DNA from 3 places in the Bacillus yunxiaonensis genome. Region 1 is predicted to be linked to each of the others. Evidence: predicted binding sites of a transcription regulator. Region 1 holds the regulator's gene; each other region holds the start of a gene.
The links. Region 1 encodes Rex, which represses fermentation and respiration genes when NADH is low (regulators of the CRP and FNR family bind a similar motif). Its sites were predicted from a motif close to TTGTGAAATATTTCACAA; they were not measured.
Positions count from the first base shown of each region.

Region 1 (3,295 bases):
TAAAAAGGAGTTACGAAATTGAAGAGACAATATTGGTGGGTTGTTGTTACATATATTTTGATGCAATTATCAGGTGTAATTGGAGGATGGATCCTTTTAAAAAGCGGGATATACAACAATGGAAACAGAACTTTCGAAGAAAAGGTACAATTAGCAACTGCACATTGGGGACTAATTAGCTTTTTTATCGCTCTTATTATTATCCTTCTGTTATTACGTAATGATACACAATCAGAAAAATGGGATCGGGAAAAGACAAACATTCCTGCTACAATAGGATGGATTATTTTAGGGGTTTTTCTTGCTTTATTTGCCCAAGTAATTGCCGGCACCATCGAAACACAAATTTTTAAAGTTAAAGCTGAATCTGAAAATACACAAAACATTATCGATATTATAAAAGCTGCTCCATTATTTATAATTGTTTCGTCTATATTTGCTCCTATTCTTGAAGAAATTGTATTTAGAAAGATTCTATTTGGAACACTATATAAACGATATAACTTCTTTATCGCAGCAATTGTGAGTTCACTTATATTTGCTTTAATTCATTTTGACCCTACACATTTATTAGTGTATATTTCCATGGGGCTTGTTTTTTCATTTTTATACGTAAAAACGAAACGGATTATTGTACCCATTATGGCTCATGTTATGATGAATACAAATGTTATGTTAATTACATTTGTACTACATCCCTATCTAGAAAAGGCTGAAAAATTGCAAGGATTTATCGGAGGATTTTAAACATGCGAAATTCACCATTTGTTATGGCAACTTTGTATTTTCTTCTCGGGTGTATTTTTACATACTTAGCAATTACAAGTGTTGAGGATACAATTTGGAACTTTTACACACTATTACTTTCTGTAATGGCAACGGTTGATTTTAGTTTGGCACTTCGCCTTATTTTTTCTAAACCGAAAAAAGGTAGTATGAAGAAATAATAAAAACGCAGGGAATTCCTGCGTTTTTATTGTGGATAATTTTTCAAAAAGTATACAAGCGTTTGTAATTCTACCGCTAAATCGATATGATGAATTCGAATGTGTTCTACTATATTTAACCTAGCAGGTGTAAAGTTTAAAACTCCTTGTATACTCGTGTGCGATAAGCGATCTGCTACAGCTTGTGCAACAGAAGCAGGTACTGTTAATATTGCCACTTTTATATCATCTGATAATTTTTCTTCTAATTCATCCAGGTGATATACTGGAATTCCTCCGATTTCTTTTCCAACTTTCTCTTCATCAACGTCAAATGCCATCTCAATTTTTGTGTTATTATTTTTCGTAAAATTGTAATGTAAGAAAGCTGTCCCTAAATTACCTACCCCTATTAGGGCTACACGCGTTACATCATCTTGGTCAAGTGTTTCGCGGAAAAACGACAATAAATAATTTACGTTATAGCCGTATCCCTTTTTCCCTAATGCCCCAAAGTATGAAAAATCTCTTCGAATTGTCGCAGAATCTACTTTCACCGCTTCACTTAATTCTGCAGATGATACGCGTTGCTTACCAGATAACGATAAGTTTTGGATAAATCGATAGTATAGAGGCAATCTTTTGGCAGTCGCCTGCGGAATTTTAGGCTGCTCCATGCAACCCCCTCCTCTCTTCCTATCTGTTCAAGTGATTGAAACATGTACGGAAGTTTAGCATTGAAAGTTTTCCTTGTATAATAGAGAGAGAACTTCTCTATTTATGTTCAACTATACACTATTTTTAGTATGATTGAGAAATATAATCATGGCAAAGTTAAGAAATTATTTGAGGTGAAAACATTGATTTTACTACAAGTGAATAACCTTTCCAAGTTGTACGCCGCTGAAGTGATTCTTTCAAACATTAAGTTAGAGGTACAGACGCGTGATCGCATTGCACTTGTCGGCCGTAACGGCGCTGGAAAGTCTACATTATTAAAGATTATTGCAGGAGAACTATCCCATGACAGTGGAGAAATTATCAAACCGAAAGATGTATCTATCGGTTACTTAGCACAGCACACTGGTCTTGAAACGTCATTAACCATTTGGGATGAAATGTTAACGGTATTTCTAGATTTGCAACACATGGAGAAAGAACTCCGAAGGCTAGAACAAGAAATGGGGAAAGAAGAAAATTTCACAAATGTCACTGCACATGAAAGATTGTTAGCAGAGTATGATCGTCTGCAATTAGATTATAAAAATAAAGGCGGCTACCAATACGAAGCTGATATTCGCTCTGTTTTAAGCGGACTCGGCTTTCCTCCTGAGACACACGGAGCAACAATCTCCACATTAAGCGGTGGACAAAAAACTCGTTTAGCTCTTGGCAAATTATTATTAACAAAACCAGATTTGCTTATTTTGGATGAGCCCACCAACCATTTAGATATCGATACATTAACATGGCTGGAACAATATTTACAAGGCTATCCTGGTGCTATTTTAATCGTTTCACACGATCGATACTTTCTAGATAAGCTCGTAACACAGGTGTATGAAATCTCTAATAAACAAAGTCGAAAATACACAGGGAACTACAGTAAGTATTTAGAACTTAAAGCAGCACTATACGAACAAGAGATAAAGCGTTACGAAAAACAGCAAGAAGAAGTCACAAAGTTACAAGACTTCATTCAAAAAAATATCGCCCGTGCATCCACAACAAAACGGGCACAAAGTCGCCAAAAACAATTAGATCGTATGGAGCTTATGACAAAACCACTCGGTGATGCAAAATCTGCTTCTTTCCATTTTGATATCGATAGGCAAAGCGGCAATGATGTACTACAAGTAAAAAATGTCACAATTGGTTATAATAATGAGCCAATCATTGAGCACATTCATTTCCAATTAACAAGAGGTGATAGTGTTGCCCTTGTCGGTCCAAATGGAATCGGAAAATCCACCTTATTAAAATCTCTTGTGGATAAACTTCATCCTTTAAACGGCAGTATTTCATTCGGCTCAAACGTTTCTATTGGATATTATGACCAAGAACAAGCAAACTTAACATCATCGAAACGTGTATTGGATGAGCTTTGGGATGATTACCCGCTGCAACCAGAAAAAGAAATCCGCACAGTACTTGGAAACTTTTTATTTTCTGGTGATGATGTTTTAAAGCCAGTCTCTTCTTTAAGTGGTGGACAAAAAGCACGTTTAGCCCTTGCGAAACTTATGATGCAAAAATCAAATGTACTTATTTTAGATGAACCGACAAACCATTTAGACTTAAGTAGCAAGGAAATCTTAGAAAATGCTCTTATTGATTTTCCGGGAACTATTTTATTTGTTTCCCATGAC
Region 1 is NZ_JBAWSV010000018.1:4,043-7,337, reverse strand. Features, by position in the region: gene WAX78_RS24915 (CPBP family intramembrane glutamic endopeptidase) at 19-747, shown strand; gene WAX78_RS24910 (YdiK family protein) at 750-947, shown strand; gene WAX78_RS24905 (redox-sensing transcriptional repressor Rex) at 974-1,603, opposite strand; gene WAX78_RS24900 (ABC-F family ATP-binding cassette domain-containing protein) at 1,787-3,295, shown strand, end outside.

Region 2 (3,295 bases), on a different contig from region 1:
CCTTTAAAGATGTGCATAGCTGCATCTAGACGAAAACCATCAGCTCCTTGTTTGAGCCAAAATTTCCCGATTTTAATCATTTCTTCTCTTACTTTAGGATTGTCATAGTTTAAGTCCGGCATCCCTTCCCAGAACGTTGCGTAGAAATACTCTCCGTTCGACGCTTTGTGCCATACTTGTTGACCCCATGGGCCTTTTTCGTTTAAGTCTGTATTTTTATCAGCCCAAATATAGTAATCGCGATATTTACTGTTTTTATTTTTTAACGCATCGACAAACCAAGGATGCTCACTGCTTGTATGATTGATAACAAGATCCATTACTATCTTTACGTTGCGTTTATGTGCTTCTGTTGTTAGTTCACGGAAATCTTGTAAACTTCCATACTGAGGGTCGATATTATAGTAATCTGTTACATCATATTTGTGATAACTAGGAGAGGTGTTAATAGGCATCATCCAGATACCGTTTATTTGAAGATCATTATTTGTTTTTGGATCTCCATCATTTAAATAATCAAGTTTCTTTGTGACGCCTTTTAAGTCACCATGTCCATTGTTATCAGTATCATAAAAAGAATTAACATACAGTTCATAAAAAACGCCGTCCTTATTTCCTGTTTGTGCCTTTTGTCCCTTATTATTATGTAATGTTTCCGCCTGTATGTTTGTTGATAAACTCACAACTAGTGGTAAAGATAGTGCTAACGCAGTCCATTTTTTCTTCTTCATACTTCTATCTCCTTTTCGTTTGCAATCGTTTGCACTAATTGACGGGAATTGAAATATAGAACAACATAAATACACATATAATGGTTTAAAATAATTTGAATTATTGCATCTAAAATGCATTTTACATCTTAATGAATGTAATGGATTTCCCCTTCATTGATTAGAGCAATCGATTGCATTAATTTTTAATAACATGAAAAACATAACATTAATTGGAAGCGATTTCAATAAACTAAACATTAAAATTTTTTGAACGTTTTAGGAATGTAGCGTCTGGAGAAATTCTACATTCCTAAAAATAAATTGATACGACAAAGGAAAAAAGTTTTATCCTGCTATTCGCGGGTAGTAAGACCCCATCTCAAGATTAGAGAGAAACGAAGAACATAGGAGGGGGAATAAGGAAAAACGCCACTGATGGAAGTTTCATTTTGCCCCGCTCTAACAGTCGGTAAGAAGTTAGGCAAGGAAGAGAGAGGCAAACCGTCTGTAAGGGCCCGATTAGTTCAACTAACCTTCTGGGAAAAAAGGCTCCCAGAAGGAAGTTTCATTTTATCCCGCTCTAACAAGCAGTAAGCAAAGATGGGAGTACAAGAAGAGAAACTGCTTGTAAGAGCCCGATTGGTTCAACTAACCTTCTGAGAAAAAAACGCTCTCAGAAGGAAGTTTCACTTTATCTTAAAAACCTGTAATCATATCACATTTTGTGAAGGGATGAACAAAGAAAATGTGAAGAAAATTCGAAAATAGGATTGTAAATATAGGGAAATATGATAAAGTAGAATTATCAAATATTTATGAAAACGTTTTCTTCGAACGTTTTATTTTTTAGACCTAAAGGTCTGATGACCTGGTTGTCTATTTATAGGATTATAGGTGTATGAAAAAGGGACATTAGAAGGGAAGGGAAACTATGAGCACATGGACACAAGTTTATGATCCGCTAGGTAATATTTGGCTTTCAGCAGCAGTTGCAATGATTCCAATTATATTTTTCTTTTTAGCGTTAACAGTTTTTCGTATGAAAGGCTATGTTGCAGGATTTATTACAGTTGTATTAACAGTTATAATTGCACTTTTCGTTTATAAAATGCCATTTAAGATGGCGATGGCAGCAACGGGTTATGGCTTTGCTTATGGATTATGGCCAATTGCTTGGATTATCATCATGTCGGTATTTTTATACAAAATCTCAGTGAAAACAGGACAGTTCGATATTATTCGTGCATCTGTTCTTTCTATTACAAATGATCATCGGCTACTTGTAATTTTAATTGGCTTCTCATTTGGTGCATTTTTAGAGGGAGCAGCAGGATTTGGAGCACCGGTAGCAATTACAGCAGCACTTCTTGCAGGACTTGGTTTAAACCCATTATACGCAGCGGGACTTTGCTTAATCGCAAATACAGCGCCGGTAGCATTTGGAGCTATGGGGATTCCAATTTTAGTAGCTGGTCAAGTAACAGGTATTGATCCTCATAAAGTAGGACAAATGGCTGGTCATCAATTACCACTTCTATCGTTATTTGTTCCATTCTTTATTGTATTCTTAATGGATGGATTAAAAGGTATAAAACAAACGTGGCCTGCATTATTTGTAGCAGGTGGTTCATTCGGGATTACGCAGTTTATTACAGCAACATATCTTGGACCTGAACTCCCAGATATTACATCGGCACTAGTGAGCTTAGTGAGTTTAGCACTATTCTTAAAAGTATGGCAGCCAAAAGAAATTTATCGTTCTGGAGAAGGACAAGTAGAGGCAGCAGCAACGGTAAATGCTGGTTCTACAATAAATTTAACAGCAGGAAAAGTTTTGAAAGCGTGGTCACCGTTTATTATCTTAACGATAATGGTTGTAATCTGGAGCCAAAAATTCTTTAAAGATCTATTTGCTCCAGGCGGTGCGCTTGAAAGCTTAGTGTTTAAATTTCAAGTTCCGGGTCTGCATAATTTAGTAATGAAGGCAGAGCCAATTGTTAATAAACCAACGCCATATGAAGCTATATTAAAGCTTGATATTTTATCGGCAACAGGAACAGCGATTTTGATTGCATGCATTATCACAATGTTTGTTTTGAAAATGAGTCCAAAACAAGCGGTGGTTACATTTAAAGAAACATTACAAGAATTGAAAATGCCAATTCTGTCAATTGGCTTAGTACTTGGCTTTGCGTTTATCGCAAATTACTCAGGGCTTTCATCAACATTGGCATTAGCATTAGCGGGAACTGGGAAGTTCTTCCCGTTCTTCTCGCCATTCCTTGGATGGCTCGGGGTATTCTTAACAGGATCAGATACATCTGCAAATGCATTATTCTCAAATCTACAAGCAATTACAGCGCATCAAGTAGGCGTGAAGGAAGTATTGCTTGTTGCGGCGAATACAACGGGCGGTGTAACTGGTAAAATGATTTCACCGCAGTCCATTGCAATTGCATGTGCGGCAGTTGGACTTGCTGGAAAAGAATCTGACTTATTCCGTTTCACAGTGAAACATAGTTTATTCTTCGTAACAATCGTTGGTATTATCACATATATTCAAGCTTATTATTTAACTTGGA
Region 2 is NZ_JBAWSV010000003.1:270,236-273,530, forward strand. Features, by position in the region: gene WAX78_RS10670 (alpha-amylase family glycosyl hydrolase) at 1-731, opposite strand, end outside; gene WAX78_RS10675 (lactate permease LctP family transporter) at 1,645-3,295, shown strand, end outside.
Region 2: a site for Rex is predicted at 1,436-1,453, ahead of WAX78_RS10675 (lactate permease LctP family transporter). Genes of this name have one in related genera too.

Region 3 (3,295 bases), on a different contig from region 1:
TTGATTTTGGAATAAAGAAGACTCCTCTACTTGCAGAGCGATTTTATTCATCATTTGTACGGCTTCTATTGGGTAGTCACCGGCAGCTGTTTCTCCTGAGAGCATAATCGCATCTGTGCCATCAAAGATTGCATTTGCTACGTCTGAAGCTTCTGCTCTGGTTGGTCTTGGATTTCTTTGCATAGAATCCAACATTTGTGTTGCCGTAATGACTGGTTTTCCGAGCAAATTACAGGTATGAATTAATTCTTTTTGAATAATTGGTACATATTCTGCTGGAATTTCAATGCCCATGTCACCGCGGGCAACCATAATTCCATCCACAACTTCTACAATTTCTTTTATATTATCAATTCCCTCTTGATTTTCAATTTTTGCGATGATGCGAATATGTGAGGCATTATGCTTTGCTAATATGTCGCGTACTTCTAAAATATCAGCAGCTTTACGTACAAAGGAGATTGCGATGTAATCAACACGTTGCTCTATTCCGAAAAGAATATCTTGTTTATCTTTTTCCGTAATACCAGGCAGGCGGATTTTTACATTTGGCACGTTCACACCTTTATGATCTTTAATTATTCCGCCATGTATAACTTTTGTTTGTAACTCACCATTTGTCTTTTCTGTTACTTCTAGCTCTAATAGTCCATCATCAAGTAATAGATGGGACCCTACTTCTACATCATCGTATAGACCTTCATATGTGACAGAAAACTGTTTAGATGTTCCGAGTACCTTTTTCATTGAAACAGTAACAGGCGTACCTTCAAGCAGTTCTGCTTGTCCGCCTTCAAATTCATCGATTCGAATTTTAGGTCCTTTAATATCTTGTAAGAGTGCAATGTTTTTTTTAGCTGCCGCTGCGGCTTTTCGTATCGTATTGATACGTGCTTCATGTTCTTCGTGTGTTCCATGAGAAAAATTTAATCGAGCCACATTCATTCCAGACTCTAGTAAAGAAAGTAATGTTTCGTATTGGTCACTTGCAGGTCCAATTGTGCAAACGATTTTTGTTTTTCGCATATAAAATTCCTCCTTTTTTAAACCACATATTAACGGACGATAAATCCTCCTACTGCTGGAAGTTTTCGCTATTCGTGAGCAGTAGACCTCTTCAGAGAAAACGAAGAAGATAGGCAGGGAAAAGGCCTGTAAAAGCACGATTGGCGAGAGCTTTCCATCCGGCGGGGATAGAATTTTCACTTTATGAGAAGTTTATCCCTACCGTGGAAGAAATATTATTTTCACCGCGGTTTACAATGTATATAGCCATCTATACAAAAAAGGTGTGCCAAAACAGGCACACCTTTTTTCATTCTGTTTCAAAAATACTATAACAGAATAGGGAGGGAAAGTATTACAGTTTAAAATGGATACGACTCTTATACTGCAGAAAAGGATTCCTTCATTAAGAATACCAAAAAAAATGAAATTATTAAAAGAGGTTAATTAAATCAAGATTTAAGTAGTGTTTTCACTATGTCCATAGTGGTTTGCTCACTATTTCACAAACATGTCACAACTGTAACGTTCATTTTTTCAAAAAAGTAGTATTCTAAATACGTAAGCTGTTATATAAAAAATCTTAGTCCTGTACTAATCAAAAATGGAGGAGATTAGGATGACTGAAGTATTAGAAAATGTAAAAAATGCATGGGAAAACTTTAAAGGTGAAAAGTGGAAAGCAGAGATTGATGTCCGCAACTTCATTTTAAATAATGTAAACGTATACGAAGGTGATGAATCCTTCTTAGCTGGAGCAACAGAAGCGACGAAACAACTTTGGGATCAAGTAATGGATTTAACAACACAAGAACGTGACAATGGCGGAGTCCTTGACATGGATACGAAAATTGTTTCTTCTATTACATCACATGACCCAGGATATTTAAATAAAGATATTGAAAAAGTAGTTGGTTTCCAAACTGACAAGCCATTTAAGCGTTCATTACAACCATACGGCGGTATTCGTATGGCAGAGCAAGCTTGTGAATCTTATGGATATGAAATGGACAAAGAATTAAGCCGTATTTTCAGAGACTGGCGTAAAACGCATAACCAAGGTGTATTCGATGCTTATACTCCTGAAATGAGAGCAGCTCGTAAATCAGGCGTTATTACAGGTCTTCCAGATGCATATGGACGTGGTCGTATTATTGGTGACTATCGCCGCGTTGCATTGTACGGTATAGATCGTTTAATTGAAGCGAAAAAAGAAGATTTGAATTTAACTGGCGGTGTAATGAGCGAAGATACAATGCGTTTACGCGAAGAATTATCTGAGCAAATCCGTGCTCTTCAAGAATTAAAACAAATGGCAGCTTCTCATGGCTTTGATATTTCTAAGCCAGCAACAAATGCACAAGAAGCATTCCAATGGTTATATTTCGCTTATCTTGCAGCAATTAAAGAACAAAATGGTGCAGCAATGAGTCTTGGCCGTACATCTACTTTCTTAGATATCTTTATTGAAAGAGATTTAGCAAACGGTACATTAACAGAAGAAGAAGCACAAGAAATTGTGGACCACTTCATTATGAAATTACGTCTTGTGAAATTTGCAAGAACACCTGATTATAATGAATTATTCTCTGGTGATCCAACTTGGGTAACAGAATCTATCGGTGGTATTGCACTTGATGGTCGTCCATTAGTAACGAAAAACTCATTCCGTTTCTTGCATACATTAGACAACTTAGGACCAGCTCCAGAGCCAAACTTAACAGTTCTTTGGTCTAAACAATTACCACAGAACTTTAAAAACTACTGTGCGAAAATGTCTATTAAAACATCTGCAATTCAATATGAAAATGATGACATTATGCGCCCAGAGTATGGCGATGATTACGGTATTGCTTGTTGTGTGTCTGCAATGAGAATTGGTAAGCAAATGCAGTTCTTCGGAGCTCGTGCAAACTTAGCTAAGACACTGTTATATGCAATTAATGGCGGTAAAGATGAAAAATCAAAAGAACAAATTGGACCTGAATTTGCACCTATCACTTCTGAAGTATTAGATTACGAAGAAGTTATGCGTAAATTTGATATGACAATGGAATGGCTAGCAGGTTTATATTTAAATACATTAAATGTAATTCACTATATGCATGATAAATATAGCTATGAACGCATTGAAATGGCACTTCATGATACAGAGATTCTTCGTACAATGGCAACAGGTATTGCTGGATTATCTGTAGTAGCTGACTCTTTAAGTGCAATTAAATATGCGAAAGTAAAACCAATCCGTGATGAAAATGGTATCGCAGTTGATTTTGAAATTGAAGGAGAC
Region 3 is NZ_JBAWSV010000008.1:30,495-33,789, reverse strand. Features, by position in the region: partial or broken gene pyk (pyruvate kinase) at 1-1,026, opposite strand, end outside; gene pflB (formate C-acetyltransferase) at 1,625-3,295, shown strand, end outside.
Region 3: a site for Rex is predicted at 1,497-1,514, ahead of pflB (formate C-acetyltransferase). Genes of this name have one in related genera too.